Regions from separate parts of the Nocardia sp. NPDC004718 genome, predicted to be linked through region 1. Evidence: predicted binding sites of a transcription regulator. Region 1 holds the regulator's gene; the other holds the start of a gene.
What was found. The regulator HspR, encoded in region 1, represses chaperone genes until heat shock. The targets are predictions, from matches to a motif close to ANNTGAGTNNNNNNNACTCANNT.

Region 1 (15,971 bases):
GGAGACCGCCGGTAACGGGTATGTCCCCGGGCAGAACTGAGGGAAAGGAAGCTCCACGTCGTGGATGCGCGTTCGGCTGCGCTGGTCCGCGCCAATTTTCGTTCGGTGATCGAGTCGCCGAATGGACCCGAGCGGTTGGTCAGTGCGTTCTACGGACATTTGTTCGCCGAGAACCCACGGTTGCGCGAATTGTTCCCACCCGCCATGGAAATGCAGGCCAAACGGATCGCCACGGCCATCCAGTACGTCCTCGATCACCTGGAGGACTGGGATCGCGCGCAGAAGTTCCTGGAGCAACTCGCTCGCGACCATCGCAAGTACGGCGTGGAGGCCGCGCACTACGACATAGCGGGCCGTGCGCTGCTGGCGGCGTTCCGCGTCTACAACGGCGCGGCATGGAATCGGAGCCTGGAGGAGGGCTGGCGCGACATCACCATCCTGATCTCCGCGTCCATGGCCATCGGCGCCAACTCCGACAAGTCGCAGCCGGTGTGGGAGGCCACCGTGGTCGGCCATCGCCGCGTGCTGGAGGACCTGGCCATCGTGCGGCTGCAGTCCGATGGGCCGGTGCCCTACCAGGCCGGGCAGTACGTGCCGGTCACCATTCCGCAGCGGCCGAAGATGTGGCGTTATTTCTCCCCTGCCATCCCGTCCAACCCGTACGGCGAGATCGAGTTCCACGTGCGCAAGATCCGCGGCGGCTGGGTGAGCCCCGCGATCGTCAACGAGACCAGGGTGGGCGACCGATGGCGGATCGCGGGCCCGCTCGGCGGACTGCACGTCGACCGGGACAGCGGCCGCGACGTGCTCATGATCGGCGCGGGCACCGGCATCGCCCCGCTGCGCGCCCAGCTGATCGAAATGGGTCAGCGCGGCATCAACCCGCGAGTGCACTTCTTCATCGGCGGCCGCTATCCCTGCGACCTGTACGACGTGGAGAACATGTGGCAGCTCTCGCAGAGCAACCCGTGGCTGACCATCGTTCCGGTGTGTGAGCAGAAGACCAACCCGTGGTGGTACCCGCATCCGCCGCAGGACGCACCGTACGGCATGCACCGGCGCCTGATCGGTAACCTTGGCGCCGTGGTCGCGAGCTTCGGCGCGTGGGAAGACCGGCAGATCCAGATCGCCGGCTCGGCCCGGATGATCGCGGACACCCGGCGCGCGCTCATCGCGGTCGGCACGCCGGAGCAGAACATCAGCTGCGACCCTGTGTAAGAAGGAGGCCCCGTTGGGGGATCCGAGCATGCTCGGCAATGGTCATCAGGCGCCGGAGTGGACTTCGACCGTGGTCGGCCATCATCGCCTGCGACACGATCTCGCGGTGATCCGCCTGATCGGGGAGTTCGTGCCGTTCGCCGCCGGACAGTCGGTCGAAGTGCGGGTGCCGCAGCATCCCGGCGTGCGCCGCAGGCTGTCCCCCGCGCTGCCGCCGTCCCTGGACGGCAAACTGGAGTTCCACGTGCGCACGGTGCCTGGCGGCTGGTGCAGCGCCGCGATCGTCGCCGACACCCAGCCGGGCGACGAGTGGCGGATCGGCGCTCCTGCAGGCGGGTTCTGGGTCGACCCCGACGGCGACGAGGTGGTGATGATCGCGGGCGGTACGGGATTGGCGCCCATGCGCGCTCAGATCCTCGAGCTGGCGCGCAAGCCGTCGCCGCCGCCCACCTACCTCTTCGTAGGGGGGCGTTCCCCCCGCGACCTGTACGCCTCGGACATGCTCTACCTGCTGGCCGCCGAATTGCCATGGCTCACGGTGATTCCGGTGGTGGAGAACCCGGAGGATCCGAGCTGGGTCGACGACTGGTACGAGCGGTCCCGCGTCGACATCGGCTTCGCACCCGACGACCTGCTCTACGGCACCCTCGCCGAAGTCCTCGGCTCCCACGGCGCTTTCCTCGAACACCAAGTACTCGTGTGCGGCTCCCCGGCCATGGTCCAAACCACGGTCGACCGCCTCCTCGAAACCGGAACTCCGCCGGAGCGAATCCAATTCGAGGGGCTCTGACCGAACCGTGAACCTGAGCCGAGTGAACTACTCGGCCAGGTCAATGGCACACCCTTGGAGCCGGGCCGCGAACACCCGGCGCCGCAGGGGCCGGACTAATACAACGGGTCGTGGCGGATGTTCTTCGCCAGGGTTCCGGCTGCCATGAGGCGGAACTTGGTGGTCTGCACCATCGAGGGTGAACCGACGATCTGCACGTCGCGGTCGGACCATGCGCCGAAACTGGCGACGACCTTGCCGATCTGGCCGGTGACGCGGGGTTCCAGGCCGGGCCAGGTGGTGCGCGGCTCCTCCGGTTCCGCGTACCACCAGGGGTTTTCGTCGTGCTCGCTCACCGGCGTGACCGTGAGCCAGCGGTTGGCCATCGCCAGCTTGCCCAGGGTCTCCAGGTCGTAGAGGTCGCAGGGGTGGTGGCCGCCGACGAACAGATGCACCTTCGGATTGGACCGCCGCATCGCCATCGACATCAGCTGCGCGCGCAGCGGCGCGATCCCGGTGCCGCAGCCGACCATCAGCATCTTGCGTTTGGCGTTGCGCGGAACGCCCAGGCCGCCGAGTGGCGAGCCGAGCAGCCATTGGTCGCCGACGACGGTCTGGCCGACGATGGCCGAGCTGACCCAGCCGCCGAGCACGCTGCGGACGTGGAACTCGATCTCACCGTTGGCATTCGCCGGCACGGCAGGCGAGAGATAGCGCCACATGCGCGGCCGCGACGGAACCTGCACGCTCAAGTACTGGCCCGCGGCGTAGCGCATCGGCTGATCCAGTTGCAGCCGGACGACGACCAGGTTGCGCAGCACCTCGCGGCGCTCGATCACCGTGCCGGTCCACACCGACGGCGTGGTCTCCTTCTCCGCCGCGCCGATCATGGTGTCGGAGATGATCTGCAGGCCCTCGTCCCAGGCGCGGTCCACCTCGTCGGTCCACATCTCGGTGCCGGCGAACACCTTCACGGCGTTCTTCAGCGCGGTGGCGACGGCGGCGTAGTGCGCGGGCTGCACGCCGTACTTGCGGTGATCCCTGCCGAGCTGGGCCAGGAAGGGCAGCAGCTTGTCGGGCTCCTCCAACCGGTCCAGCGCATAGGAGATCGCCTTGACCAGGCGGTCGCGCTGGGAGTCCATCGCGGCCGGAAAGAAATCGCGGACGTGCGGGTAGTCGGTGAACAAGATCGCGTAGAACGATCTCGCCAGTTTCTCCGGCCCCCCATCCTCCGCAGCAACCGCCTTGAACGTAGTTCTGATCAAAGCGACAGTGCGTGAATCCATTGGTCTCACAACCCCATTTCGCACTCGTTCACGAACCATGCCGGCGAGTGAGGTGCTGCGGGCCACTCGACAGCAGCCGATGGCAAGGAGTGTAGGCGAGGTTTGCCAGCAACGGAATCTTTCGAAGGAACATACCGCACTCAATTTCGTCTAAACGAGGATCCCCAGGGCGACACGCCAGAGAAACCGACTGTAAGACCGGGGATTCAGCAGAAAATCAGTCGTGTGCACACCGAATTGGTAAGGCTCTCTTGCGGAATTACGTCCCGATTGGTCTGTTCTAGCGACTTCGGGGCAACATGACCTCCACTCGAGGTGGATCGAATCGGGTAGGCCGAACCAGTTACGTAAACTGATCTATGGTGAAAATGTCCAGTTGATGCGGCAACGAAATATATGGTGCCGCACCGCTTCCGTTGAACATGTTCTGGTTTATCTTCAGCAAATCTTTGTGACAATGCCCGTGCACGACGACGGCCCCGGCGCCGGATCGCGATGTGCGACCGAGGCCGGGGCCGTCGTGGTGCCGGTTATCGTCTGCGCTGACCGTCCTCACGACGGTGCCGCGGCTGCCAGACGACCAGCGCGGTACTGCGCTGCTGCGGAGCGAGATCCGGGCGGTACGCCGCCCGCGTCCGCTCCAGCTCGGCCGACAGTTCCGCGACCTGCTGGCGCAGTTCCTCCACCTGATTGGTCAGTTCGATGATGCGCTTGATGCCCGCCAGGTTGACGCCCTCGTCCTGGGACAGCCGCTGCACCTCGCGCAGCAGCTCCACGTCCCGGGCCGAGTAGCGCCGACCACCGCCCGAAGTACGTTGCGGCGTGACCAGTCCCAGACGGTCATACGTGCGCAGCGTCTGCGCGTGCATGCCGGCCAGCTGGGCCGCGACCGAGATCATGAAGAACTCGGCCCGCGACCCGCCGGACGCGTTCTTCGGTTCGGAGGACATCACGCACCTGCCCATCCCGCACGTGGGTCGAAGCCGCCGGCCCGTTCCGCCTCCTGGTAGCGCTTCAGCGCCTCGACGGCGTCGTTGTCCAGCTTCTGCGGAATCGCGACCTTCACCGTCACCAGTAGGTCGCCCGCGCCGCCGCCGCGCTTGGGCACGCCACGGCCGCGCACCCGCAAGGTACGGCCGTCGGCGGTACCCGGAGGCACCTTGACGCCGACCCGGCCGTCCAGAGTGGGTACCGAAACCGTTGTACCGAGGACCAATTCGCTGTAACTGACCGGCAGTACCAGGGTCAGGTCGTCGCCGTTGCGGCCGAAGACCTTGTCCTGGCTGACGTGGACGGTGACATACAGGTCGCCCGAGGGCGCCCCGCGCAGTCCCGCCTCGCCCTGACCGGCCAGCCGGATCCGTTGACCGTCACCGACTCCGGGAGGAATCCGCACCGTGATGGTGCGCGTGCGGTTCTGGATGCCGCTGCCCTGGCAGTCGAGGCACGGGTCGTCGATGATCGACCCGCTGCCCCGGCACTCGTCGCACGGCTCGCTGAAGCCGAACGCGCCCTGGTTGCGGCTGACGATGCCGGTCCCGTTGCAGATCGGGCAGACTCGCGGACTCGTGCCCGGTTTGGCGCCGCTGCCGTGACACGTCGTGCACGGCGAGGGGCTGGTCATCCGCAGCGGGACCGTGACGCCCTGGGCCGCTTCCCGGAAACCGAGCGTCGTCTCGGTCTCCACGTCGGCCCCGCGCCTGGGGCGGCTCGCCGACCGCGTGCCGCCCCGGTTGAACAGACCGCCGAGCAGGTCGCCGAGGCCACCGTCGGCGGCACCGGCGGCGCCGCCGAAGATGTCCCCGAGGTTGAACTCCTGCGAGAAGCCGCCACCGGTGCCGCCGCCGAAGCCACCGCGACCGTAGCCGCCACCCGCGAAGAGCTTGCGGGTGTCGTCGTACTCCTTGCGCTTGGCCGGATCCGACAGCACGGCGTGCGCCTCGCTGACGGCCTTGAACCGCTCCTCGGCTTTGGTGTCACCGTGGTTGGCGTCCGGATGCAAGTCCCTGGCGAGCTTGCGATAGGCCTTCTTGATCTCGTCCTGCGAGGCGCCGGAGGAAATACCCAGCTCCTTGTAGAAGTCCTTTTCGATCCACTCCCGTTGGCTCACCGAGCATCTCCTCCTCTCGCGTCCTTATTGATCGTTCGCGCCGGCATCAACATCCGATGCCTCTTCAGTAGGTTGAACAGCGTTTTCCGTCAGATCGGCTACGCCGTCGGTTACCCCGACGAGCGCGTGCCGAAGCACCCTATCGCCGAAGCGATAGCCTTTGCGCATCACAATGCCGATCACCGGGTCGTGGCCGGAGCCCTCGTGCTGCACGGCCTCGTGCAGGGTCGGGTCGAAAGGCTCGCCCTCCGAACCGAACTCCTCGAGCCCCTGCTTGAGCAGCGCGGCCGACAGCTTGTCGGCCACCGACCGCAGCGGACCCGATTCCAGGTCACCGTGCGCCCGCGCGCGGTCGAGATCGTCGAGCACGCCGAGCAACTCGGTGACCACCGACGCCTTGGCGTTGTCGATGACGGCCTTGCGGTCGCGCTCGACCCGGCGCCGGTAGTTGGCGTACTCGGCGGTCAGCCGCTGCAGGTCGGCGGTGCGCTCGGCGAGCTCGCCGCTGATGGTGTCGGCGAGGACGTCGTCGTTGTCGATGTCCACGCCCTCGCTCACCTGCGGGGCCGCGGCGCCGTTGTCCGCGGCCTGCTGCCTGACTTCACCGGTCTCCGGATCGATCTTCCGGTTGTCGACGAAGGTGATCGGCTCCTTCTCGGAGTTGCCCTCGGTCACTTCTTCTCCGTGTCGACCGGCTCGTCCACGACCTCGGCGTCCACGACCTGGTCATCCGACGCGGCGCTGGTCGCGCCGTCGCCCTGTGCGGCGGCGTCCGCGGCGGAGGCCTCGTAGATGGCCTGGCCGAGCGCCTGCGACTCGGTCGCCAGCTTCTCGACGGCCGCCTTGACCGCGGCGATGTCGGTGCCCTTCAGAGCCTCGTTCGCCTCGGCGATGGCCGCCTCGACCTTGGTCTTGACGTCCGCGGGGACCTTGTCCTCGTTCTCCTTGATGAACTTCTCGGTCTGGTGGACCAGCGACTCGGCCTGGTTACGGGTCTCCGCCTCCTCGCGACGCGCCTTGTCCTCGGCCGCGTGCGCCTCGGCGTCCTTGACCATCCGATCGATCTCCTCCTTGGACAGGCCGGAGCCGTCCTGGATCTTGATCGTGTTCTCCTTGCCGGTGCCCTTGTCCTTCGCGGTGACGTGCACGATGCCGTTGGCGTCGATGTCGAAGGTGACCTCGATCTGCGGCACGCCGCGCGGGGCGGGCGGGATGCCGGTCAGCTCGAAGGAGCCGAGCAGCTTGTTGTGCGAGGCGATCTCGCGCTCACCCTGGAACACCTGGATCTGCACCGACGGCTGGTTGTCGTCGGCCGTGGTGAAGGTCTCCGAGCGCTTGGTCGGGATGGTGGTGTTGCGCTCGATGAGCTTGGTCATCACGCCGCCCTTGGTCTCGATGCCCAGCGACAGCGGGGTCACGTCGAGCAGCAGGACGTCCTTGACCTCACCCTTGAGCACACCGGCCTGCAGGGCGGCGCCGACGGCGACGACCTCGTCCGGGTTCACGCCCTTGTTGGGCTCCTTGCCACCGGTCAGCTCGCGCACCAGGTCGGTGACGGCGGGCATACGGGTGGAACCGCCGACGAGCACCACGTGGTCGATGTCGGACACCTTGATGCCCGCGTCCTTGATCACGGACTGGAACGGCGCGCGGGTGCGGTCGAGCAGGTCCGAGGTGATCTTCTGGAACTCGGCGCGAGTCAGCTGCTCGTCGAGGAACAGCGGGTTCTTCTCCGCGTCGACGGTGATGTAGGGCAGGTTGATCGAGGTGCTCTGCGAGGAGCTCAGCTCGATCTTGGCCTTCTCGGCGGCCTCACGCAGCCGCTGCATGGCCATCTTGTCCTTGGTCAGGTCGATGCCCGAGCTGGCCTTGAACTTGTCGACCAGCCACTGCACGACCCGCTCGTCCCAGTCGTCACCACCGAGGTGGTTGTCGCCGGAGGTGGCGCGGACCTCGACGACGCCCTCGCCGATTTCCAGCAGCGAGACGTCGAAGGTGCCGCCACCGAGGTCGAAGACCAGGATGGTCTGTTCCTTGTCGCCCTTGTCCAAGCCGTAGGCGAGCGCCGCGGCGGTGGGCTCGTTGACGATGCGCAGGACGTTCAGGCCCGCGATCTGGCCTGCTTCCTTCGTGGCCTGCCGCTGGGCGTCCTCGAAGTAGGCGGGCACGGTGATGACCGCGTCGGTGATCTCCTCACCGAGGTAGGACTCCGCGTCGCGCTTGAGCTTCATCAGCACGCGCGCGCTGATCTCCTGCGGCGTGTACTTCTTGTCGTCGATGTCCACCGACCAGTCGGTGCCGATGTGCCGCTTGACCGAGCGAATGGTGCGGTCGACGTTGGTGACGGCCTGGTTCTTCGCCGGCTGGCCGACCAGTACCTCGCCGTTCTTCGCGAACGCGACGATCGACGGGGTGGTGCGCGATCCTTCCGAGTTGGCGACGACAACCGGTTCACCGCCTTCGAGAACGGCGACGACCGAGTTCGTGGTCCCGAGGTCGATTCCGACCGCACGAGCCATAGTGGTTCCTCCTAATTGACGTACCGATGTGTGTAGGTGCCGAGCGAAACCGCCCTTGGCGCCCGCTACGGGACGCCGCGAGACCTCGCCCCTAGCACCTCACGGAGCACGGCCCCAGCAACACTGAGCGTGGTCGGCTCAATCCTGCCTCGCAGAAGTCTCGGAGTCAACCGAAACTTGAGTCGTAGACACTCAATATTGTCGAAAGGCTCAACGGGCGACTCGCGCGTTTAATTCCCGGACGGCGACGCACATGCGTGCCTGCCACACACTTCCGGCGCGGCGAGGGAAGCCCCGAAGGGCAGGAGTTCAGCGGGAGAGTCCGGGATGAATGCCCGGTTCCAGCCCGTTCGTCGCCGCGAGCCGCTGCAACAGCCGCAACAAGGTGGTGCGGTCGGCCGCGTCGAATTCGCGCAGCAGGTCGGACTCGAGTCCGTCGACGACACGTTGAGCCCGGGCCAGCAGATCATGCGCGGCGGGCAGCAGGTAGACGGCGTGCGCCCGGCGGTCGGCCGGATGCTTGCGGCGCTCGACCAGGCCGCGCTTCTCCAGCTCGTCGACCAACCCGACCATCACGTTGCGGTGGATGCCCAGGGTCTCGCACAGCTGCTGCTGCGACTGGCCATCGTGCTCGCGCAGCACGCGCAGCGTGCCGAAATGCCTGGGACCGATACCGAGTGGGGCCAACCCGTCGCTGAAGCGGTACGCGGTGTGGAACCCGAGCTGGCCGAGGAGAAAGGCGACATGGTCGGAAAGCGGCGTCGGATCGGCTTCGGTCACGCCCCGATCGTAGCATTAACGCACCTTTTATGATTGCCATATTGATTGATAATCACTTGAGGTGCATAGTTTGGAAGTCGGTACTTCCCTTCCATCCGAAAGAGGCCCTCATGGAACCCGACCGCACTACTCGCCCCCCTACCGATTCCCGCCGCTGGATCGCGTTCGCGGTCGTACTCGCCGCGGGATTCATGGACTTGCTCGACGTCACGATCGTCAATGTCGCCGTGCCGAGCATCCAGGCCGATCTGCACGCCGCGTACTCACAGATCGAATGGATCGTCGCGGCCTACGTGCTCGCCTTCGCCGCCGTGCTGATCACCGGCGGCAGGCTCGGCGACATCTTCGGCCGCAAACGGATCTTCCTGATCGGCATGGCCGGCTTCACGCTCGCCTCGGCGGCCTGCGGCCTGAGCACCGATCCGGCCATGCTGATCGCCGCACGCTTCGTGCAGGGCGCGATGGCCGGGCTCATGGTGCCGCAGATCCTGGCGATCATCCGCGTCACCTTCGCCGAGCACGAGCGCGGGCGGGCCATCGCGCTCTACAGCGGCGTCGGCGGGTCCGCCTCCGCGGTCGGTCTCTCGCTCGGCGGCCTGCTGGTGCAGTGGGACCTGTTCGACCTGGTGTGGCGGCCGATCTTCCTGGTCAACGTCCCGGTGGGCATTCTCGCGTTCGGCGCGGCCGCGGCGGTCATGAAGGAGTCCCGCTCGCCCGCCGCGCCGCGCCTGGACGTGGTCGGCATGATCCTGGCCATCGGCGCGGTGCTCCTGCTCGTCTACCCGCTGGCCGAGGGGCGCAGACTCGACTGGCCCGCTTGGACATTCGTCATGATGGCCGCCTCCGCCGCGACCTTCGCGGTGTTCGTCGCCTATGAGCGGTACCGGGCGCGGACGGTCGGCTCACCCCTGGTCGACTTGACGCTGTTCCGGTCGCGGCCGTTCGCGATCGGGCTGGTCAGCTGGCTGCTGTTCTGGATCGGACTCGGCGGGTTCTTCCTGGTGTGGACGCTGTTCATGCAGGCAGGACTGGGCTGGACGCCGATGCGAGCCGGGCTGACCGCCGTGTTCTTCGCAGTCGGCGCGGGGATCGGCGCCGGAGTCTCGGTGAGCGTGCTCGCGCCGCGGTTCGGCAGGCGGGTGCTGATCGTCGGCGGCCTGGTCAACGCCGCGGGCTTCGGCCTCTACGGCTGGCTGGCCACGCACTACGGCGCGGAGATCGCCTCGTGGCAGATGGTCTTCCCGCTGATCGTCACCGGTGCCGGATTCGGCATGGTGGTCGCGCCGACCATCGACTTGCTGCTCGGCCAGGTGCCCGCGCGGGAAGCGGGCTCGGCGTCCGGTCTGCTCAATACCGGGCAGCAACTCGGCACGGCTCTGGGCGTCGCGCTCGTGGGCGTGGTGTTCTTCACCCAGCTCGACCACGATTCGGCACGCGGGGTCGACACGGTCGCGCCCGAGGTTCGCGCCGAACTCGCCGCGGTAGGCGTGCCCGAGCAGGCGCGGGAGGAGATCCTCGCGAACTTCCGCGCCTGCGTGCTGGATCGATCCGCGCAGGTCGATCCGACCGTGGTGCCGGACAGCTGCCGGACCAGCGCGGAGCCGGGCTCCAGCGGCGTCGGTCAGGTGCTCACGACGGCGGGCATACGGGCGAACGCGGTGAACTTCGCGAACACTTTGGAGCGCACCCTCTGGTACGGCATCGGCGTCCTGGCGCTGGTCTGCCTGGGCTTCCTCGCGCTGCCGCGCAGTGCCAAGCTCGAACACCACGAGATCGATATCGATGTGACGGACCCGGAACCGGTAGGTGTGTGAGCGAGATGGACCTTCTGATCATCGGCCGCAGCAGGAACACCGTGGACGCCGCCGTCCAGCGGGTTCGCGCCGCCGGGTTCTCCGCGCGCGGTGTCACCGCCGACGACGAGGCGCTCGCGGCACTCGACACCGGAGAGTTCGCCCATCTGCTGATCGGCGGCGGGGTGGAGAAGAGATCGCGGCCCGCGCTGAAGGAGGTTGCCGGACGGCACGGTGTCGCCGTGCACGAAGCCCGGCGCCATGGCCGCGACGTCGCCGACTACCTCGAGCAGGAGGTGTACCCGCGGCTGCGCGGCGCTTGACGAAAGCCGCAACCGAAAGCGCCTCGGCCCGTTTAGCCTACGGCCGAGGCAGCCACAGGGGGCGCCCTGCCGCAGTAGGGTGGCGGCGGGGCGCCCCGGCCGAGGCGCCCACCGTGCGCCGTCGATCCGAGGAGTCGCCATGAGGGCCGCCGTCGTCACCGCCGCCGAATTCGAGGTCACGGAACTGCCCACGCCCCGGCCCGGTGCGGGTCAACTGCTGATCGACGTGTCACGCTGCGGAATCTGCGGCTCGGATCTGCATGCCCGCACCCACGCCGACGAACTGGCCGACCTGGCCGTGGCCACGGGCTACGAGCACTTCATGCGTTCGGATCAGAGCGTGGTGCTCGGCCACGAATTCAGCGGCACGGTGGTCGATTACGGGCCGGACTGCCGGAAGAGGTGGAAGACGGGAACGCCGGTGGTGTCCCTGCCGATCGTCCGGCACGGCAGGCAACCCCACCTGGTGGGACTGTCGACCGCGGCACCCGGCGGCTACGCCGAACAGGTGGTGGTCCAGGAATCGATGACCATGCCGGTGCCCAACGGCTTGTCCGCCGAACACGCCGCGTTGACCGAGCCCATGGCCGTGGCCTGGCACGCCGTGCGCCGGGGCCGGGTGGGCAAGGGACAGACGGCGTTCGTCATCGGCTGCGGGCCGATCGGGCTCGCGGTGATCAGCATGCTGAAAGCCGCGGGCGTGCGCACCGTGGTGGCCAGCGACTTCTCGCCGCGCCGACGGGAACTGGCGACGGCGTGCGGCGCCGACGTCGTGGTCGATCCGGCGACCGCATCGCCTTGGACGGCCGCCCCGAAGAAGGGACGGATCAACGGCGTCACCGACATCCTCGGACTCGGATTCGACGCCATGGATCGCCTGCGGCGGATACCGAACCTGCCGTGGTGGTATGTCTTCCGGCTGGCTCACACCTTGAACGCGGGACCGGCCGGTCCGGTCATCTTCGAATGTGTCGGCGTACCGGGAATCATCGACCAGATCCTCACGGCCGCGCCGCCCCTCTCACGTGTGGTGGTGGTCGGGGTCTGTATGGAGACCGACCGCTTCCATCCCGCCATGGCGATCAACAAGGAGATCGAACTGCGGTTCGTCCTCGGCTACGACCCCGGCGAGTTCCGCGACACCTTGCACATGCTCGCCGAGGGAAGGGTCGACCCGAGCCCCTTGATCACCGGGACCGTCGGACTGGACGGCGTCGCGGACGCCTTCACCGCCCTCGGCAACCCGGAGCGGCACGCGAAGATCCTGATCGACCCGCGCGGTGCGGGCACCGCGCTGCTCTGAGCGCACTCGGTCAGGGCGCGGCGGCGAGAACCTCGTCGGCGATCTTCTCGTCCAGCGTCACCCGCACCAAGGCCGCGGCGAGATCCGCGGTGTGGTGGTTCGGCGCAAGGCGGGCCAGCCGGTCGGGATCCTCCGGCAACCGCACGCGCTTGGCGCCGCGCAGGGCTCGCTCGTCGAAATGAGGTTGGACCCAGGGCCAGGTGTCCTGGACCTCGCGCAGGAAGATGTCGGCGCCGGTGGGGCCGATGCCGTCGAACTCCTGGAGCAGTTCGGCCGCGCGCCGCGGGTCATTGTCCGCCTTTTTCGCCAGCTCGCGCAGATCACCGTGGTACCGGTCGAGCACCCGCGTGGCGTTGTGGCCCAGCCTCGTCGCGGTGCTCTCGTCGTAGCGGCGATAGTTTCCCCGCCCCAACGCGTCGACCAGGTCCTGCCAGTCGGCGTCCGCCACCCGGTGCGGCGTCCGATAGCCGCTGCCGAGCAGCTCCCGGGTGGCCCCGATCGCGATCTCGGCGGAGATGCGGGCACTGAGCAGCTGGGAAAGCATGAGCAGCTGGAACAGTGCGGCCGGTTTGTCGTCGAGCGTGATACCCGCTTCCTCGGCATATCCCGTGCCCGCACGGACGAGCAGTTCGTGTACGACGTCCTCTTGGCTCATCGCTACCTCCTCTCGCTACCAGGCGCATACCCGGGCCCACGTCGACTACACCGCCCTTCAGGGCGTGGGTACGACGTCCTCGCAGGTCACCGCGCTGCGGGGGCGATCATTCCGGCAGCACGCTCAGGGTGCCCTCCGCGCTGCGAGCGGCGGTCAGGCAGGCCGTGGCGGTGAACTGGTCGGCGAGCGGGTGACGTGCCCGCGCGCGCCATTTCCGGACCGCGGCCATCGCTTGGGCCCGCTGCGCGGGGAGCGGTGCGTCGAACGGGAGGCCCAGGCGCAGATGGGGCGCGATCCCGGAGCCGCCGATGAGGCGGTGCAGTTCGGCGAGATCGTCCGCAGGCAGCGCCAGTTCGTCGGTGCGCAGACGGCCGAGCAGGCGCAGCTCGGCGAAACCGTGCACATCCGCCAGCAGGGTGCGCACCCTGGGCAGCAGGCGATCGGCCGGGGTGCCTCGATAGGCGGTCAGCACCCTGGCCAGCGCGGTCAGCGCGGAATGCGCTTTGAGCTGATCGGCGCGCTGACCGAACTGCACGTCGAGCACCGAGCGCAGTTCGTCCACGCCGCTGCGGCTGGTCAATTCGGCGGCCAGCGTGGCCGAATCGCGCACGCCGAGCCGGATCAGCGTGACCGCCATCCGGATGCCGAACAACCCGAACCGCTCGGCCAGCTGCGCGCGCAGTTCCGGCGGCACCGGCAGCGGCACGTCGGCGCGCGCGAAACGGTCCGCCGAGAGCAACGCGGCGCTCAGTTCGTCGACCGGGACCCGCGCCAGCGCCTCGAAAGCCGCGAACTCCTGCTGACGCAGCGTCGCCGCGGCGAACGCGAGCAGGCCGGCGACCGGGATCACCGCCTGGCACAGACCCGTGCGTTCCAATTCCCCGGCGAAACGCGTGGCGACGTCGCGCGCCGAGTGCAGCGCATCGATCCGGCCCGCCCCGATCTCATCAGCCCGCGAGACCACGCCGACGATGCCGAGCGGGCCGGGCGCCCCCGGTCCACCGTTGGCCACGGCGGTTCCGGCGCCCACGCGTTCGAGAAACTGCACGTCCGTCGCGTCCAGCCGGCGCAGCAGGTAGACCACCGCGTCGGCGCCCGGGATGGCGACGCTCTGCTCGGACCGCTCGTCGTCCGCGCCGGGCGTCAACAGACGCGCGGTGCGCCGCGACACCTCGCGCGACAGCGACGACGTGCCGGGGGTGTCGATGATGGTGGTGTGCGCGAGCGTCGCGGCGGGCCACTCGACTTCGAGATGATCGACCTCGCGCGGAGCCGGGGCGTTCCAGTTGAGCCGCTCCAGGTCGAAGGTCAGCCCGTGCGTCCCGCTGCCACGGCGAACCACGACATGCGCGCGGGCCCCGTCGGGGGCGTACGCCGTCACGCTTGGTGTGGAGCCGTACCGATACCAGGTGACGACCCTGGTGCACTCGGTCGCGTCGGTCGGGGCGATGTCCTGTCCGACAAGCGAATTCAGCAGCGTGGACTTGCCCGCCTTGATCGAACCGGCGAGCGCCACCCGCAGCGGCTGATCCAATCGGCGGGCGCAGTCGGCCAGCAGGGCACGAGGCCGCGGCTCGCCCGCGAGCGCCGCTTGCGCCGCCCCGACCAGCCGATGCGCCTCGGCGACGATTCCCGGCACCGGGCCACCATCACGTCTCACGGGGTTACCGTACCGGCGGGTCCCATCGGTAGTGCGTTCTGCATGGCATCGGCGTATCGGCGCAGTTCGGCGACCACGCGCAGCTGCTGTTCCAGTTGCGCCCCGCGTTCGGCGCGGCGGGTGGCGACCATGGACGCCGCTTCCTGCGCGGCCCGCAGCGACTCGTCGATCGAGCGCAGGCTGCGTTCGGCGACGCCCGCGTAGTGGTCGCGCAACGCGCGGTGGATGCGGTGCAGTCGATCCTTCGACTCCTTGCCCGCCTGGAACGCCACATCGTCGACGAACCGGCGCACCGCCGCCTTCGCCTCGTTGCGCCGCTTGGCCAGCCTGGCCTGCTTGTCGTCCCGGAAAGCCTTGCCGCCCACGATCAACCCGGCGCCGATCGAGATCGGGTTGAGCATGGCGAGCCCGGCGAAGGTGGTGGCCAGCCCGACCATGAGCACGCCGCCGTAGGAGCCGCGCATGCCGACGAGCAGTTTGCTGCCGAGACCGATGTCGGGTTCCAGATCGGCGAGCGTGCCGGTGATGGCGCGGCCGGTGTCGGCGCCTGCGCCGGGGCGCACGTCCGGCAGATCGACGGCGCCGAGTTCGGAGAAGTGTTCGGCGACGCGCTCGGCGAGTTGAATCGCTCGCGCGTGGGTCCACAGCAGATTGTCGCCGAGCGCGGTATCGACGGTGCCCGTGAGGTGTTCGGCGATACGGTCCCAGTGCCTGCCCGGATCGTGCTCGTCGATCCATTCCTCGGTGGTGCGCGCGAGATTGCGCAGACGGTCGCGCAGGTCGTGGTCGACGTCACCGGCCAGGTCGGTGATGCCGTCGGCGAGCGTCTGCTGCCAGGCGGCGGTCCTGCGGTGCAGTTCCTCCGCCGCGGAACGGGCGGATTGCAGCTCGCGCACCGCCGCCGCGCCCTGGGCGGGATCGCGGACCGCGACCAGCTCACTGCCCAGAGCCAGCGCGAGATGCTCTGCCGCGGAGCGGATGTCGCGGGCCACGGCGGTGCGGGTGGCGAGCTGATCGCGCGCCACCACCTGGTCGCGCAGGAAGGTGTACAGCACGCCGAAGCCGGATTCGACGCCCAGCTGCGCGTCCTGCAACCGCATCGCGTGGCTGCGCAGCAGCGACGACACCGGGATCATCGGCACGTCGAGGCGGGCCCGCGCGAGATGGCCCAGATCGGCCTCGTGCACCTGGCGCCAGTGCGGGTACAGGTCGGTCTTGGTGAGCAGCAGCGCCACCGTCGGGCACAGTTCCCGCACCTGCCGCAGGAACGCCAGCTCGGGCTCGGTGAGTTCGGTCGACGCGTCCGACAGCACCAGGACCGCGTCCGCGGCGGGCACCATTCCGAGCACACCCGCCGCGTGGGCGTTGCCGTGCCCGCCGACGCCGGGAGTATCGATCAGCACGATGCCGTCGGCCAGCAACGCGTTGGGGATCTGGACCTCGAGCCGCACGATCCGACGTCCCTGCGCGAGCGGGGCGCGCTGATCGATCGCACCGATCTCGGAGATCGGCACCGCCACCCTGGTCTCCGCGCCGCTGGAGTCGCCGTGCGCCG
Region 2 (15,971 bases), on a different contig from region 1:
GAAGACGCTCCTGATCAGTGCCGCCGCGCTGACGGTCGGCAGTTGCTCGCTGCTGCCGAGTTCGGTGAACGACGCGTTGGGCAACACCCTGCGGATCACCGCCGACTTCGACAACATCGCGGGCATCTACGAAGGCAACCCGATCACGGTGCTCGGGCTCGACGTGGGCAAGGTCGACAAGATCGTGCCCAAGGGCACGCTGATCGAGGTGCACATGTCCCTCGACAAGGACGTGAAGATCCCGCAGGACGCGATGGCCGCGATCATCTCGCCGTCCATCGTGACCGACCGGCACATCGAACTCACCCCCGTCTACACCGGCGGTGCGACCTTGTCCGACGGTTCGCACCTGCCGAAGGCCCGCACCAAGACCCCGGTCGAGCTGGACACGATGATCAAGACCATCGATCAGTTCGCCGCCGCGTTGAAGCCGGAGCCGGGCCAGGAGGGCCTCGGCCCGTTGTCGGGCCGGGTGCTCTACCCGATGCTCAACGGCAACGGCGAGAAGATCCGCGACACCCTCAACGCGCTGTCCAGCGCGCTGAAGGTCGGCGTGGACAACAAGGACGCGATCTCCAGCATCATCATCAAGTTGAACGACCTCACCACCATGCTGGCCGACAACGATCAGTCGGTGCGCGATTTCAGCAACCGGGTGACCCAGATGACCGGCCTGCTCGCCGAACAGGCTCCCGGCTTGCAGGCCACACTCGACCAGTTGCTCGCCTTCCTGCAGAACACGAGCACCACGCTGACGCAGTACCAGGACCAGTTGCAGGGCACGATGACCGGCCTGACCAACGTGACCCAGCAGCTGCGCGACAACGCTCGCGGCCTCACCGAGGTCGCCGACCTCGCGCCGATGGTCATGCAGAACGTCGACAACATCGTCAACCGCGAGCATCAGTACGTCCGGTTGCACGCGGTGATCGGCACCGCGCTGTCGGGTGAGATCGTCAGCCTGTTCTGCGAACGCATCCAGATGAGGGCCGATGGCTGCCGCACCGGAAACATGCAGGACTTCGGCCCCGACTACGGGCTCACCGCCGCACTGCTCGGACTGACGAAATGACGTACCGAATGACGATCAAGGCACGCAGGGCACTGGTCGCCGTCGCCGCGGTGGCCGGTGTGGCGGTCACCTCCGGCTGCGGGCTCACCGTGGAGAAGCTGCCGCTGCCGAAACCGGGTCAGGGCGGGGAGACCTACACCATCCACGCGGTCTTCGAGAACGCGCTGAACCTGCCCGACCAGGCGAAGGTGAAGATCGGCGGTTCGGACGTCGGCGTGGTCACCGACATCAAGACCAAGAACTTCCAGGCCATCGTGGACCTGACCATCCGCAAGGACATCGAGTTGCCCAAGGGCAGCACGGCGGAGCTGCGTCAGGCCACCCCGCTTGGTGACGTGTTCGTCGCGGTGTCCAAGCCCAAGACCGAGCCCGGCGTGGCAATGCTGCACGACGGCGACACGCTCACCATCGACAGCACCTCGGCGGGCGCGACCGTCGAGCAGTTGCTCATCTCGGTTTCCATGCTGTTCAACGGCGGCGGCATCGCCAGCCTCTCCAAGCTCGGCTCGGAGCTGGACTCCATCGTCGGCGGGCGTGGTGAGCAGCTCGCACATCTGATCACCGAGATGACCGGAGTGGTCGGCAGTTTGAACGCCAACTCCGCCCGGGTGGACAGCGTGCTCGGCGAGTTCAGCACCCTCGCCAACACCATCGAGGGGCGGCGCTCGGAGCTCGGCGAGGTGGCCGACACGTTGCCGCAGATGGTCGGCGCGATCGCCGAGAACAACCGGGCCCTCGGCGATCTGCTCACCAAGTTGTCCACCACCAGCGCCGCGCTGGGCGACTACGCGAACACCTCGACCGAGAACCTGAACGGACTGCTGGAGAACACCCATCAGCTGATGGACGCGATCGCCAAGACCGGTGACGGCTTCGGCGTCCTGCTGGATCGGCTGCGGGTCCTGCGGCCGAAGGTGGACGCGACCTTCCGCGGCGGCAGTTTCGCGGTGTACGCGACCGCGACCAACCTGGACATCAGCGCGCTCACCGATCCGCAGCACGGCAAGCTCCAGGATCTCAACGACTTGCAGGACTTCGCGGGCAGCCTGATCCAGGTGCTGCAACTCGTTCAGGGTCGAGTGGCGGGAGGCCACCGATGACCTCCGTGCGCAAAGTGTTCGGAAGCAAGATCTTCCTGTCGAACCTGGGTCTGGTGCTCGTGCTGCTGGTCGGCGCCGCTTACCTGATGGTGAACGTGATGCGGGTGAACCCGCTGCGGTCCGACTACACGGTCACGGTGAATCTGGACCGTTCCGGTGGTCTGCAGCCGGGCAACGACGTGACCTTGCGCGGCTGGCGCATCGGCAAGGTGACCTCGATCCAGCTGACCGATCGCGGCCAGGCCATCGCGGCCACCGCGCAGATCGAGTCGAAGTACAAGATCCCGGTGGACACGCAGATCGCGGTGCAAGCGCTGTCCGGTGCGGGTGAGCAGTACATCGACTTCCGCCCGAACGCCGAGCAGGGGCCGTATCTGGCCAACGGCGCGGTGATCAAGTTCGATCCGGACAAGATCCACACGCCCACGCCGGTGTGGTCGGTGCTGGACAACTCCAGCGCCCTCATCGCGCAGATCGACCCTGATCACTTCCAGGTCATCCTGAACGAGCTGGACATCGCGCTCAGCGGAGGCCCGGATCAGCTGCGCGGGCTGGTCAACGGCATCAGCTTGGCGATGGCGGGCCTGGATTCGCTGCTGCCGCAGACCACGAATCTGATCACCAACCTGCGCACGATCGCGAACACCACGTCCATGGCGCAGCCCGATCTGGCCACGCTGACCAGCAACTCCGGCGTGCTGTTCGAGCAGTTCAACAAGGCGAACGCGGAACTGCAACGGGTGCTGGAGACCGCGCCGGGTCAGCTCACCAGCCTGGGCGCGGTGGTGGACAAGACGGCCGATCCGATCACCAGCCTGGCGACCAACTTCCAGGCGATCACGAAGGCGGCGCAGCTGCGACTGCCCGCGCTGCGCGCGCTGTTCCCCTCGCTCGCGCTCGGTGGCGAAGCGCTCGGCATTCCGGCGCACGACGGCGAGTTCCACGCGATGATCGACATCTGGCCGCGGCCGTTCTGCACCTACAACACTCCCAAGATCCGCAACGAGGTCGTGCAGGACGGCACGATCCCGAAGTGGAACTACTGTGAGAACCCGCCGCCGGGTCAGCAGATCCGCGGCGCCGCCAACGCGCCGCGGCCCGACGTGCCCGACAACGGCGCGCACATGCCGCCGGGTGTGGATCCCAACGAGCGGACGCTGCCTCCGGTGCGGTGAGTCGTACCCGGCCCGGCGGTCATCCCGCCGGGCGGGCATACTCGCCGGTGGAACCCGTAAGGTTCGCTGTCGCGGGCCGCTGAAGCCAATCGGTGCGCACCGACGCGCGCCGGGAAAGTGCAGGTTTTATCGATGTCTACCGACGACGCCGAGACCGGCAAGGACGCCGAGACCACGCCCGCCTCCGACCAGGACACCGACGCGGTGACCGAGAAGTCGCAGGATGCCGCCGGCGCGGCGAAGCCCGACCTGTCCAAGGCGGAGAAGGCAGACAAGGCCGGGAAATCCACCTCGCTTCCGCTGGTGGCCGCGTTCGTGGCCGGTGTGCTCGCGGTCGCCGCGATCACCGCGGTGGTCGTGTTCTTCTTGCAGGGCAAGGACCGCGGCGACAAGCTCGACGCGATCCGCGACTCGACCAACGCCGCGTGCGCATTCGGCAAGGACGTCTCGGTCTACGACTACTCGAAGAACCTCGATGACTACTTCACCACGGTGAAGGCGGGCTCGTCGGGCGAGTTCCTCAAGGAGTTCGACGACGCGACCAAGGCGTTGAAGGACGCCATGGTGCAGGCGAAGGTCAAGTCCTGGGTCGATGACGTGCAGTGCGGCTACCAGTCCGGTGACCAGACCTCGGCCAAGGTGCTGGTGACCCTCACGCAGTACCGGACCAACTTCACCCAGGCCAACCCCGAGCGGCAGTTCGTCGTGGTGATCGCCCAGCTGCACAAGTCGGGCGACAAGTGGCTGGTCGAGAAGCTCGATTCGCCGATGTTGAAGGGCGCGGGCACCGGCCTGCCGGGCGCCCCCGCGCCGGGCGGTGCTCCCGCGCCGGGCGCCCCGGGGCAGCCCGCACCGTCTGGTCAGCCCGTACCGCAGCCGGGCAACTAGCCGAGCGCCTCCGGCGGTGGGCCGAGCCACCACCGCCGGAGGTCATTCGGGCAGCTCGCGGCGCTTCGGCCGACGCATCAGAACAGCGTCAGAGCCTGTGGCGCCGACGGCGCGGCCGCCTTCCCCGCGGCCTCGTCTTTCGGCGCTTCCGGCGCCGTCGGCGTTTCCTCCACAGTCACCGCGAGCATTTCCACGGTGTTCGCCTCGGCGACAGCCGCGGTGACCGCGGCCTGCCGAGCCGCTTCTCCGGCCAGTGCGTCCGCCTGCTCGTTGAAATAGTTGCCGACGTGTCCACGGACCCAACGGAACCGGACCGGTCCCGGCCTGCTCGCGATGGCCCGATCGATCTGTCGGACGAGTTCGACGTTCTTCACCGCCCCACCGGTCGACGTGCGCCAGCCGTTGAGCCGCCACCCCGACACCCACTCCGAGGCGCATTTGATGGCGTAGAGCGAATCGCTCTCGATGAGCAGGGGTTCGGACCCGGGGTGGGCGACGATCGCCTCCAGCACCGCGCGCAACTCCGCGACCTGGTTGGTTCCGGAAGCGGCTCCCCCACTCGCCGAGGAGCCCTGATGATTGACCCAAGCCCAGCCGATGGCGCCGCCGGGATTGCGGAGGCAGGATCCGTCGGTGCTCACGATGATCATGGCTGGCACCCTACGCAATCCGACCGACAAGATCGGTACCGTGGAATTCCTCTATCTCCCTCCGTAACCGCGACTCCGTGCGGCGCAACGCCGTTCTCACCGCGGCGTCCAGCAGGCCGGCGCTCAGGCGCCCGAGCACTCCGCGAGGTGGACTGTACTCCGCCTCGGAGGTCAGTACCGAGCGCCCGTAACCGAGCGGGTCGAAGCGCAGCCGCAGTGTGCCGGAGAAATGTCCGCGCAGTGCGTACCCGATCACCGCGTTGCGGCGGTATTCGGTGATCTCGCAGGTGGCGGTCGGCTGCCAGAGCGCGAGGCGGCTGGTGGTGGCGAAGACCGCGCCGAGTCCGCGGTCCTGGTCGCCGGTCGGTACGAAGTCCGCGATCCCGAACATCCAATCCGGTACGAATAGATGGTTGTCCGTGTAGTTGAAAGCGACCTCGACGGGCGCTCCGACGTCACTCGCGTACTTGATGTGGCCCATAGGCCCTCCCTGTTCCACGACTGGCGTTAAAAGTACTACAGCTCTCCTCTTTATTCGAGGGCTCGGCGCGATTCGATGCGACGAATCGCAAGATTGCGACCGAGTAGTTGCTTGGGAAAGGGCTCCTCCGTCGCGCGCTCAGAGTTGGTCGACGATGTGTTCCGCGATCGGCATGGCCGAGGTCGCCGCAGGTGAAGGGGCGTTGAGCAGATGAACCGAGCGCTCGGTGCGCTCGATCATGAAGTCGTGCACCAAGGTTCCTTCTCGCAATACCGCTTGCGCGCGAATTCCCGCTTCCCGGGGAAGCAGATCGGCGAGCGTCAGCTCCGGGCAGTAGCGGCGGCACTGTGCCAGGTATCCCCGCTTGAACAGCGAGTTGCGCAGCTCTCGCAGGCCGGTGCGCACGTTCGCCTTGGCGACGCGGTGGAAACCCGGGAACCCGAGCACTTCTCGCGCGTCCCGCAGGTTCAGACTGCCTTTGCGGTAGCCCTCCCTCGCGAGACCGAGCACCGCGTTCGGACCCACCGTGAGCGCTCCGTCGATGGTCGGGCTCAGATGCACTCCTAGGAAGGGCAATTCCGGATCGGGGATCGGATAGATCAACGTGCTGACCAGGCCGTTGCGCTCCTGCGGCAGCTGGTAGTACTCACCGCGGAAAGGAACGATGCGAAAGTCGGTGCGCAGCCCGGCGGCCCGTGCCATCCGGTCGGCTTGCAGCCCCGCACAGACCACCAAGCGGCGAGCTGTCCACGAACCGGCCGGGCCGGCGGCGGTCACCGCGTCCGAAGTCTCGGTGAGCGTGGCGATCTCGGCACCCAGCACGAATTCGCCACCGGCGCAGCGGACTTCCTCGGCCAGCGCTTCGGTCACCCGGGTGAAGTCGATGATGCCGGTGTCCGGGACGAAGAGGGCCCCGACACCGGTGACGCGCGGTTCCCGCCGCGTGAGCTCCGCGGCGTCGATGAGCTCGACGGCCACGCCGTTGACGACGGAACGTTCGTGCAGTGCGAGCATGCGTCCGTACTCGGCATCGTCGGTGGCGACCAGCAATTTGCCGCAGACCCGGTACGGAATGTCCTGTGCCGCAGCGAAATCTTTGGTCCATCGCGCACCCCGCCGGCACAGCTCGGCCTTCAGGCTGTCCGGCGGATAGTAGATGCCGGAGTGGATGACGCCGCTGTTGTGCCCGGTCTGATGGACCGCCAGACGCTCTGCCTTCTCCAGCAGCACCAGGCTCGCACCGGGGTGGCGCGCCAGGATCCGGTGCGCGGTCGCCACGCCGACGATGCCGCCGCCGATGACGCAGAAATCGTAGGCGCTCATGCCGAGCAGGGTAAACGGTGTGTCACACCACGGTGGAATCCGCTGCGCCGTGTGTGGACGCGCGTTCGCCGGTTCCCTTCGGCGCGGGAGCGGGGCGCCGATCCAGGTGCAGGTCGTGCTCGCCCAGACTCGGGTCGGAGAACGCCACTCGCACTTCGCCGCGCTGGGTATCGAGGTCGGTGCGCATGGTGGTCACGGCGCCCGGTTGCTGCGGCGCGGGGTCGGAGCGGAACAGACCCGTGAGCGCCGTCAAGGCATTCGTGTCCACGGTGACCGAAACCGTGTCGGCCGCGCTCTCCGCGACTTGCGCGCCGACGTAGGCGTCACCGAATCGAACTTTCCCGCCCAGAGGCGTGCGCCCCGGCGGTGTGGCAGGTGAATCGGCCTGCGGCTCGGCAGTTTCCGGCTCGCCGGCACACGGAGCGGAAACCGCTGCGGGCAAGACGAAGCTGTTGCCGGTCAGCAGGGGATAGAAGACCGTGCCTCGTCCGCGACCGGGCTCGTCCGGGACGGCTGGGGTGACCGGCGCGGCGATCGGAGTATCGGGGCGCTGCGTATCGGCGATCTGGTGGACGATGTAAGCGCCGGCCGCGACGGTCAGGCTGAGGCTGGCCGCACCGGCGAGCACGACGGCGGCATGCCGTGCGACCTGGGCAGGCCGGTGTGCTGTCACGATGCTCCTTTCCCAGCGACGCTGCTCCCCACAGGCGATCAGCACCATGGAAAGCTGTACGCCCGACGAGATTACCTGTGCGGCGAAGGGGCATACCGCATCGGAGAGAGCAGAATCACAACGGGCGCGGCATGGGGCGAGCCGGTGCGCCCTGGCGTGCATGGCGTCGATGTTTCCGTGAACGCACGGGCGGGTAAATATTCGGGTAGCTGGCGAGCGCCATTCTCGACTGCCATCTCGAGACACCCGGCCAACGGCGTCCGGCCGTCGACATGAACACGGCGCACCCAAGTGTGGCGCTCGCCCGCTCCCGATTCCGCATGGATCGGGCCGGGTGTGGGCGGGTCAGGCGAACTGGCCCGCTGTCCTTCCTTCGCCCGTCGGTCCCGCGAAAGCCTGTGCGATAGTGAGCCATTCCGCGGCGTCGTCGCCGTGCGCCGAGATTTCCAGATCGTTCGGATGGCGGCGCTGCGTCACCAGCAGACAGAAGTCGAGCGCGGGTCCGGTCACCCGCTGTTCGGCGTCCTCGGGCCCCCACGACCAGATGGTGCGATCCGGCGCGGTGAGTGCGACCCGGAATTCCGCTGCGGGCGGAGTCTTTCCGTGCACGGTGTAGGCGAAATTCCTGGTGCGCACGCCGATATGGGCCACGGTGCGCAACCGCGCCGTGGGCGACCGGTGCACGCCGAGGGCATCGGCTACGTCCTGCCCGTGCGCCCAGGTCTCCATAATGCGGGCGGTGATCATCGACGCGGCGCTCATGGGCGGGCCGAACCACGGCAGTTTGGCGCCCGCGGGCACGGCGCGCAGTGCGGCGGTGATCGACGCGCGCCCACGCCGCCAGCGGTCGAGCAACTCGGCGGGCGGTTCGGTCGCGGCCTTCTCGGCGGCCTCGTCGACGAACGTGAGCGCGCGCGGTCCGGCTTCGGTCAGCAACTGCTGGAAGCGGGCGGCGTCCGCGGTGGCGATCGTCGCGATCTCATCGGTCCAGGCCAGATGTCCGATCTGGTGTGCGATGGTCCACCCTGGCGCGGGTGTGGCGCGCGCCCATTCCTCGGGCGCCAGCGGGGCGACGAGTCGTTCCAGGTCCGCGCATTCGTCGGCGAAGTCGCCGAGCAACGCTTCTAGATCAGCCATCTGTGCCCCTGCCGGTTCCGGGCCCACCGCCTCGTGTGCCACCGTCGTCCAGCATCGCAGCGAGCCCAAAAAAAGGCAAGCACGCTTGTTTTATATTGTGGGCGGTGGCCCTGCTACCAGCCGAAAAGGATCAAGTGGGCGGCTCCAACGACGAGGCCGAGGGCCGCACCGTGCAGATACAGCAGCCAGGCGTCCTGCTCGACGGAGGCGTAGAACATCTCCATGAACTCCCCCGGCGTGAGCCGCCGCAGCTTACGCGCGGCGAACTCGTCGATGGTCTTGGCCTGCTCCCGGGTGAATTCTTCGTCCTCGACCAGGGTCGGCGCCAAGCCGACCGCGGCGCCCGCCGCGCCCACCGTGAGGTTGTCGAACTGGCGACGCCCCAGCGCCGCCCGCACGAGTGTGGTGGTCGGCCCGAGCTGACGATGGATCTCGTCGGCGATCAAGCGCTCCAGCAACTGCCTGGTCTTGTCCCCGTTCGGGCCTTCCAGCAGCTCCTTGGACAGATTCGGCAGCGTCAGCACCTGGTAGGCCAGGATGTGCGCCAGATCGGTCGCCGCTTGCGGCTGCCGTTTGGCCAGCAGTGCTTGCTTCCACAGGTACTTGTACCTCGGTTGCGGATCGCCCGGCTCGAACACCATCTTCACCGCGATGACGTTCACGATCACGCCGATCGCCGCCGAGGCGAGCAGCACGATCACCCAGCCGGGGACCAAGCCCAGCACCGGAATCTGCTGGTGCACGTGCAGGTACAGAGCCAGCAGCACGCCGAAGGGCGCGCCGAGCAAGCCGATGCGCACCATGAAGCGCAGTTCGGGCGCCGCGATGGTGGTGGTCAAGTCCTCGAGAATGGCCGGGTTGTCCTGCAGGTAGCAGATCACGAAACCCTTGATGCCGATCAACTGGTCGACGTTGTCGCCCAGCGACGCGAACGCGCGGCGCGACAGTGCGGGCAGTTCCCGGTCCACTCGCTGGTAGATGAGCTGCTTGGCGGCGCGCGGCACGGTACGCCACAGGTCCGGGTTCTCCCGGTACATCAGCTCGTCCACCAGCGGGCGCACCTGCTGCCGCGCCAGCACCGCGATGTAGTCGGCGATGCCGTCGAGATCGAGTTCGTGGATGAAATCTTTAGGGCTGCCGATCCGCATCAGGGCCTTGTCCACGCAGATGCTGGCCATCTTCTCCGCCCGCGCCGGGATGAAGCCCTGGAATCCGAGACGGCGGCCGTCGCCGGAGAAGGTCGGCAGCACTTGCACCCGGCGGGGGAGGTATGGATAGAGCACGTGCAGGCCCGGGATGCGGATTCCGCGAAAAACGATCGGCCAGAACAGCATCAGCACGCCGGTCCAGTTCGTCAGCCATCCCGCCAGCGCGCTGAAGATCGGGAACGTGATCAGGTCGACCACGAATTTCGGCTGCCCGGTCAAGCTCTCCCAGTCGATGAACACGCCGGCGGCGAGCGACGACATCGATGGGACTCCCTAAGCCGATCCGGCGGTACCGCCGGTATGAGATATCAAGGCCCCAACGTTCTCATTGCCTTGGACGGGGTGTCAACGCGAAGCGTGGGCCGTACCGGTCGGAACTTCGCCGTCAGCGAACGGACCGGTCGGAGCGGAACAAACCAGCACACCCCGGGGTTGAGTAGGCATCGCTCAACTTTTGGAAGGTCGAAGACGTGACTACACCTCAGAACCTGCCGGTGCTGTTCCTGACCGATCCGATCGTGCTGCCGGGCATGGTCGTGCCCATCGAACTGGACGAATCGGCGCAGGCCGCGATCGATGCCGCGCGCGCCGCCAAGACCGACGCCGTGCTGCTCGCGCCGCGGCTGAACGAGGGCTACGCCACCTACGGCGTGGTCGCCACCATCGAACAGGTCGGCCGGATGCGCGGCGGAGCCCCGGCGGCCGTCCTCAAGGCCGAACGGCGCGCCAAGATCGGGCACGGTGTCACCGGACCGGGGGCCGCGCTGTGGGTCGAGGCCGAGCCGGTCGAGACGCCTGCTCCGGACGGCCGCACGAAGGAACTGGCCGCCGAATACAAGAAGCTGGTCGTCTCGGTGCTGCAACGCCGCGAGGCCTGGCAGATCATCGATGCGGTCAATCAGCTGACCGACCCGTCGGCCATCGCCGACACCGCGGGTTACGCCCCGTACCTGACTTCCGAGCAGAAGCGTGAACTGCTCGAGACCCCCGACGCGGCCGAGCGGCTTGCCACGCTGATCGAGTGGACCAAGGCGCACATCGCCGAGGCGGAGATCAGCGAGAAGATCAGCGAAGACGTGCGCGAGGGCATGGAGAAGAGCCAGCGCGAATTCCTGCTGCGCCAGCAGCTCAACGCGATCCGCAAGGAACTCGGCGAGGACGAGCCCGACGGCGCCGACGACTACCGCACCCGCGTCGAGCAGGCCGACCTGCCCGACACCGTGCGTGAGGCGGCGCTGCGCGAAGTCGGCAGGCTGGAGCGTGCCAGCGATCAGAGCCCGGAATCCGGCTGGATCCGTACCTGGCTGGACACCGTGCTCGAGCTGCCGTGGACGGTGAAGACCACCGACAGCGCCGACGTCTCGGCCGCCCGCGCGGTGCTGGACGCCGACCACCACGGCTTGGAAGAGGTCAAGGACCGCATGGTCGAGTACCTGGCGGTCCGCGCTCGCCGGGCCGCCCGTGGCCTGGAAGTGGTCGGCGGACGCGGGTCCGGCGCGGTGCTGGTGCTGGTCGGCCCGCCCGGCGTGGGCAAGACCTCGCTGGGAGAATCCGTGGCGCGAGCCCTCGGCCGCAAGTTCGTCCGCGTGGCCCTCGGCGGCGTGCGCGACGAGGCCGAGATCCGCGGTCACCGCCGCACCTACGTCGGCGCCCTGCCCGGCCGGATCGTGCGGGCCATGAAGGAAGCCGGTTCGATGAACCCGGTCGTCCTGCTGGACGAGATCGACAAGGTCGGCTCGGACTTCCGCGGCGACCCGGCGGCCGCGCTGCTCGAGGTGCTGGACCCGGCGCAGAACCACACGTTCCGCGATCACTACCTGGATCTGGACCTCGACCTGTCCGACGTGCTGTTCATCGCGACCGCGAACGTCATGGAGACCATCCCCGGCCCGCTGCTGGACCGGATGGAACTGATCACCGTCGACGGCTACACCGAGGACGACAAGGTGGCCATCGCGCGCGACTTCCTGGTGCCGCGGCAGCTGGAGCGCAACGCGCTGACCGCCGAGGAGGTGTCGATCAGCGAGGAAGCGCTGCGCGAGATCGCCGCCGACTACACCAGGGAGGCCGGGGTCAGACAGATGGAGCGGCTGATCGCCAAGGCGCTGCGCAAAGCGGCCACGCGGCTGTCGGAGCGCGAAACCGGATCGGGTTACGACCCGGAATTGGGTTACGACGTCGAGCGTGACGCCGGAGCCCTGACGATCGGTCTGGACGACCTGAAGGACTACTTGGGTCGTCCGCGCTTCACCCCCGACTCGGTGGAACGCACGGCTGTCCCAGGTGTGGCCACCGGCCTCGCCGTGACCGGCGCGGGCGGCGACGTCCTCTACATCGAGGCGAACGCCGCCGAGGGCGAGCGCTCGCTGACCCTCACCGGCCAGCTCGGCGACGTCATGAAGGAGTCGGCACAGATCGCGCTGACCTACGTGCGCTCGCACCTGGAGGAGATCGGGATCGAGCCGTCGGTGCTGGATCGCAACATCCACATCCACTTCCCGGCGGGTGCGGTGCCGAAGGACGGGCCGTCCGCGGGCGTCACGATGGTCACCGCCCTGGTGTCGCTGGCGCTGGGTCGTCAGGTGCGATCGGACGTCGGCATGACCGGTGAGGTCACGCTGAACGGCCGGGTGCTGCCGATCGGCGGCGTGAAGCAGAAGCTGCTCGCCGCCCAGCGGGCCGGCTTGAAGACGGTGTTCATCCCGGCGCGCAACGAGCCGGATCTGGACGACGTCCCGGCGGAGGTGCTGGCCGCGCTGGACGTCCGGCCGGTCGCCGACGTGGCCGACATCCTGGCCTACGCGATCGAGCCGGTCACCGAGCCCGCATTGGGCCCGGCTTTCGCCGCGACCGCCTGACCTGCGTCGAACGAGCCGGGCACGGAGCACTCCGTGCCCGGCTTTTCGCGTACCGCCGACTAGGTGACGGTGACTCCCCCGGTCAGCACATTAGGGCCGAGAACCGTTCCGGCCGCGAAGGTGAGGGCGTTGTCGGCGGCGTAGGCGAGCACGCCGCCGTGTACGTAGCCGAATTGCTGGGTCAGTTCCCGGCGCAGCGGGATGACCAAGGTCGCGGCGCCGTCGCCGAACGCGGTGATCTCGGTGCCGACCAGGGCGGCAAACGGCTGCGCGGCCAATATCTTCTTGGCGCCGTCCAGGTCGAGGGTGCTGACGGCGGTCACTCGGCGAGCTCCCGCGCCGCTCGGGCGCGGTCGGCGGCGAGCGCCAGCCAGGCGGCGTCGGCCAGCTCGCCCGCGACTTCGATGGGAGCGATACGCATGTCGCCGCCCAGCCATTGTCGCGTGTATTCCTGCGCCGGACCCAGCCACAGCGCGTAGAGCAGATCGATCGGAAGATCGCGCACCGTCCCGTATCCGGCGTGGGTGCGCCACCAGCGCGTCACGTCGGACAGGAAGCGGCGATTGCTCTCGCTCTCGCGCACCCCCGGCGGCCGCGCCGAAGTGAGCACGGTCGCACGGTATTGGTTCTCGCACACCCACCGCAGATGCTCCCGTACACCCGCGGTGACACCATCCCGCGCGTCGGCGCTGTCGCCGACCACCGCCCAGAAATGCTGTTGGTAGTCGGCCAGCGCGTTGGCCCACACCTGCCGATACAGGTCGGCCTTGTCGGGAAAGTGGTGGTAGAGCGCGCCGACACTGGCGCCCGCCGCGTCCCGAATCTGCGTCAGCGTCGCGTCGAGCGCACCGTGCTCGGCGAACTGACGCTCGGCCGCCAACAGCAACCGATCTCGAATCTTCATATCCAGAATTTAGTTCTGTTCTTCGTGCTGCGCAACGGGCAGAGTCGCATGGGAGACCGGCAATCGGCACGACGCAGGCGCGGCGATGCCGGCCGACGGGCGATCGCATCGGAATTCCGGTTCGGTGTCGCACCCCTGCGGTAAGAACGGCATGTGGCCAGATGGCTGTTGCATGTCGATCTCGATCAGTTCCAGGCGGCGGTGGAGTTCCGTCGTCATCCGGAACTGCGGGGGCTGCCGGTCATCGTCGGCGGCCACGGCGATCCCGCCGAACCACGCAAGGTGGTGACCTGCGCGTCCTATCCGGCGCGGGCGTTCGGTGTGCGGGCCGGAATGCCGCTGCGCAGCGCCCAGCGCAAGTGCCCCGACGGCGTGTTCCTTCCTTTGGACATGGCTGCCTACGAGGACGCCTCCGACGAGGTCATGGCCCTGCTGCGGACGTTTCCGGGGCAGGTCGAGGTGTGGGGCTGGGACGAGGCGTTCCTCGCCGCCGACACCGACGACCCGGAAGCTCTCGCGCAACAGGTACGCGACGCGATCGCCGGACTCGAGCTGACCTGCTCGATCGGCATCGGGGACAACAAGCTCACCGCCAAGCTCGCGACCGGCTTCGCCAAGTCGGCGGGCAAGTCCTCGGCCGAGCCCGCCGCCGATGCGGGCGCCGCCGCGGGCGTCTTCCGGCTCACCGCCGCGAACTGGACCGAGGTGATGGCCCATCGCCCGACCAACGCGCTCTGGGGCATCGGCAACCGCATCGCCGCCCGGCTCGCCGAGCTCGGTATCGGGACCGTAGGCGAGCTGATGACGGCGGACCGGCATCGACTCGCCGCCGAATTCGGGCCGAACACCGGTCCGTATCTCTGGGTGCTCGGCCACGGCAAGGGCGATACGGACGTCACCACCGAACCGCGAATCCCGATCGGCCGCAGCAAATCGGAGACCTTCCCGCACGATCTGACCGATCCCGGAGAGATCCGCGCCCAAGTCACGCGGCTGGCCACCGAGGTCGCCGAGGAGATGGCCGCGGCGGGCCGGATCGGCACCCGCGTTTCGGTGACGGTGCGCACGAGCACCTTCTACACACGCAGCAAACAGGAAAAACTGCCCGAACCGACCATCGACGTCGCGCGAATCGCCGAGACGGCGTTGCGCATCATCGAACGGTTCGACCTCGACCGCCCGGTTCGTTTGCTCGGCGTGCGGCTGGAACTCCTGCCGCGGTAACTCCCGGACCCGTCCGGACGCTCGTATGCTCGTCCGCATGGAGTTCTGGGCGATGGTGGCACACGAATCGGATAGCGGGATCGTCCTGACCCGGCAGCAGGCCGGCGAGGATTTCCTCGGGCCGGGTGACGTGATGATCAGAGTGCACTACTCGAGCGCGAACTACAAGGACGGGCTGGCGATCACCAAGGGCGGCGGTGTGGTGCGCAACTACCCGATCGTCCCTGGGATCGACATAATCGGCGAGGTGGTCGAGTCCGCCGACGACGATTTCGCCCCGGGTGACCAGGTGATCGCGCACGGATACGACATCGGTGTCGCGCACAACGGCGGCTTCGCCGAATACGCCAGGGTGCCCGCCGAATGGGTGGTCGAGCTGGAGGGCCTGAGCCTGCGCGACGCGGCCGCGCTCGGCACCGCCGGGTTCACCGCGGCGCTGAGCGTGCAGGCCTTGCTCGATCGCGGCCTCACGCCGGACGCGGGCCCGGTGCTGGTCACCGGCGCGACCGGCGGGGTCGGCAGCGTGAGCATCGACATTCTCTCCGGCCTCGGCTTCGAAGTCATCGCTTCCACCGGCAAGACCGACGCGGACGACCTGCTCAGCGAGATCGGTGCGAACGAGGTGATCGGCAGGCTGCCGGAGGACCCGAACACCAAGCTGCGGCCATTGACCAAAGCGCGGTGGGCCGCGGCCGTGGACAGCGTCGGCGGCGCGTCGCTGGCCTACGTGCTGAGCGCCACCGGCTACGGCGGCGTGGTCGCGGCCAGCGGGCTCACCGGCGGAGCGGAACTGCCCACCACGGTGATGCCGTTCATTCTGCGCGGCGTCACCCTGGAAGGCATCGATTCGGTCAACCTTCCGATCGAGCGCCGCAGGGAGGTGTGGGCCCAGCTCGGCAAAGAACTACGACCGCAGCATCTTTCGACCCTGGAGAACTACGCTCCGATCACCGATGTGGAGAGGGTGCTGCACTCCATCCGCAACGGCAGCCACCGGGGGCGCACCGTTCTCGGCGTCATGGGCGAATTCTGACCGCAAGTCCTCGGTAGCGCTCGGACGACCTCCACGCCGGATACGTTCCGGACCTACCGAGACCGCAGGGCATGAGACCGATCCGCGAAGCCCGGCTCGATTCGTTCGAGCCGGGCTTCGTCGGTTCGCCCGAGCGTGCTCCCCTTCCGCGGACGGCCTCGATCGGAGCTCGCCGCGCGGGGGAAGCCGTTGCCACCGTCACGAGCACCGATCCGATACGGTTCTTCCGCATCCACCCACGTGCT

Region 2: lon (endopeptidase La) is a predicted target of HspR. The motif match lies at 10,138-10,160, and genes of this name have one in related genera.

What each region holds. Positions count from the first base shown of each region.
Region 1 is NZ_JBSGCA010000001.1:336,389-352,359, forward strand. Features, by position in the region: gene ACWEH3_RS01785 (FAD-binding oxidoreductase) at 61-1,218, shown strand; gene ACWEH3_RS01790 (FAD-binding oxidoreductase) at 1,247-2,008, shown strand; gene ACWEH3_RS01795 (FAD-binding oxidoreductase) at 2,104-3,273, opposite strand; gene ACWEH3_RS01800 (heat shock protein transcriptional repressor HspR) at 3,804-4,223, opposite strand; gene dnaJ (molecular chaperone DnaJ) at 4,223-5,383, opposite strand; gene grpE (nucleotide exchange factor GrpE) at 5,408-6,058, opposite strand; gene dnaK (molecular chaperone DnaK) at 6,055-7,902, opposite strand; gene ACWEH3_RS01820 (MarR family winged helix-turn-helix transcriptional regulator) at 8,212-8,682, opposite strand; gene ACWEH3_RS01825 (MFS transporter) at 8,793-10,496, shown strand; gene ACWEH3_RS01830 (hypothetical protein) at 10,502-10,798, shown strand; gene ACWEH3_RS01835 (zinc-binding dehydrogenase) at 10,938-12,101, shown strand; gene ACWEH3_RS01840 (endonuclease) at 12,112-12,756, opposite strand; gene ACWEH3_RS01845 (dynamin family protein) at 12,863-14,416, opposite strand; gene ACWEH3_RS01850 (dynamin family protein) at 14,413-15,971, opposite strand, start outside.
Region 2 is NZ_JBSGCA010000003.1:4,058-20,028, reverse strand. Features, by position in the region: gene ACWEH3_RS03530 (MCE family protein) at 1-1,072, shown strand, start outside; gene ACWEH3_RS03525 (MCE family protein) at 1,081-2,172, shown strand; gene ACWEH3_RS03520 (MlaD family protein) at 2,169-3,347, shown strand; gene ACWEH3_RS03515 (hypothetical protein) at 3,480-4,235, shown strand; gene ACWEH3_RS03510 (ribonuclease H family protein) at 4,313-4,885, opposite strand; gene ACWEH3_RS03505 (SRPBCC family protein) at 4,896-5,366, opposite strand; gene lhgO (L-2-hydroxyglutarate oxidase) at 5,505-6,689, opposite strand; gene ACWEH3_RS03495 (hypothetical protein) at 6,712-7,362, opposite strand; gene ACWEH3_RS03490 (TIGR03084 family metal-binding protein) at 7,708-8,499, opposite strand; gene ACWEH3_RS03485 (hypothetical protein) at 8,613-9,968, opposite strand; gene lon (endopeptidase La) at 10,238-12,565, shown strand; partial or broken gene ACWEH3_RS03475 (PaaI family thioesterase) at 12,628-12,888, opposite strand; gene ACWEH3_RS03470 (TetR/AcrR family transcriptional regulator) at 12,885-13,469, opposite strand; gene ACWEH3_RS03465 (DNA polymerase IV) at 13,623-14,693, shown strand; gene ACWEH3_RS03460 (oxidoreductase) at 14,731-15,726, shown strand.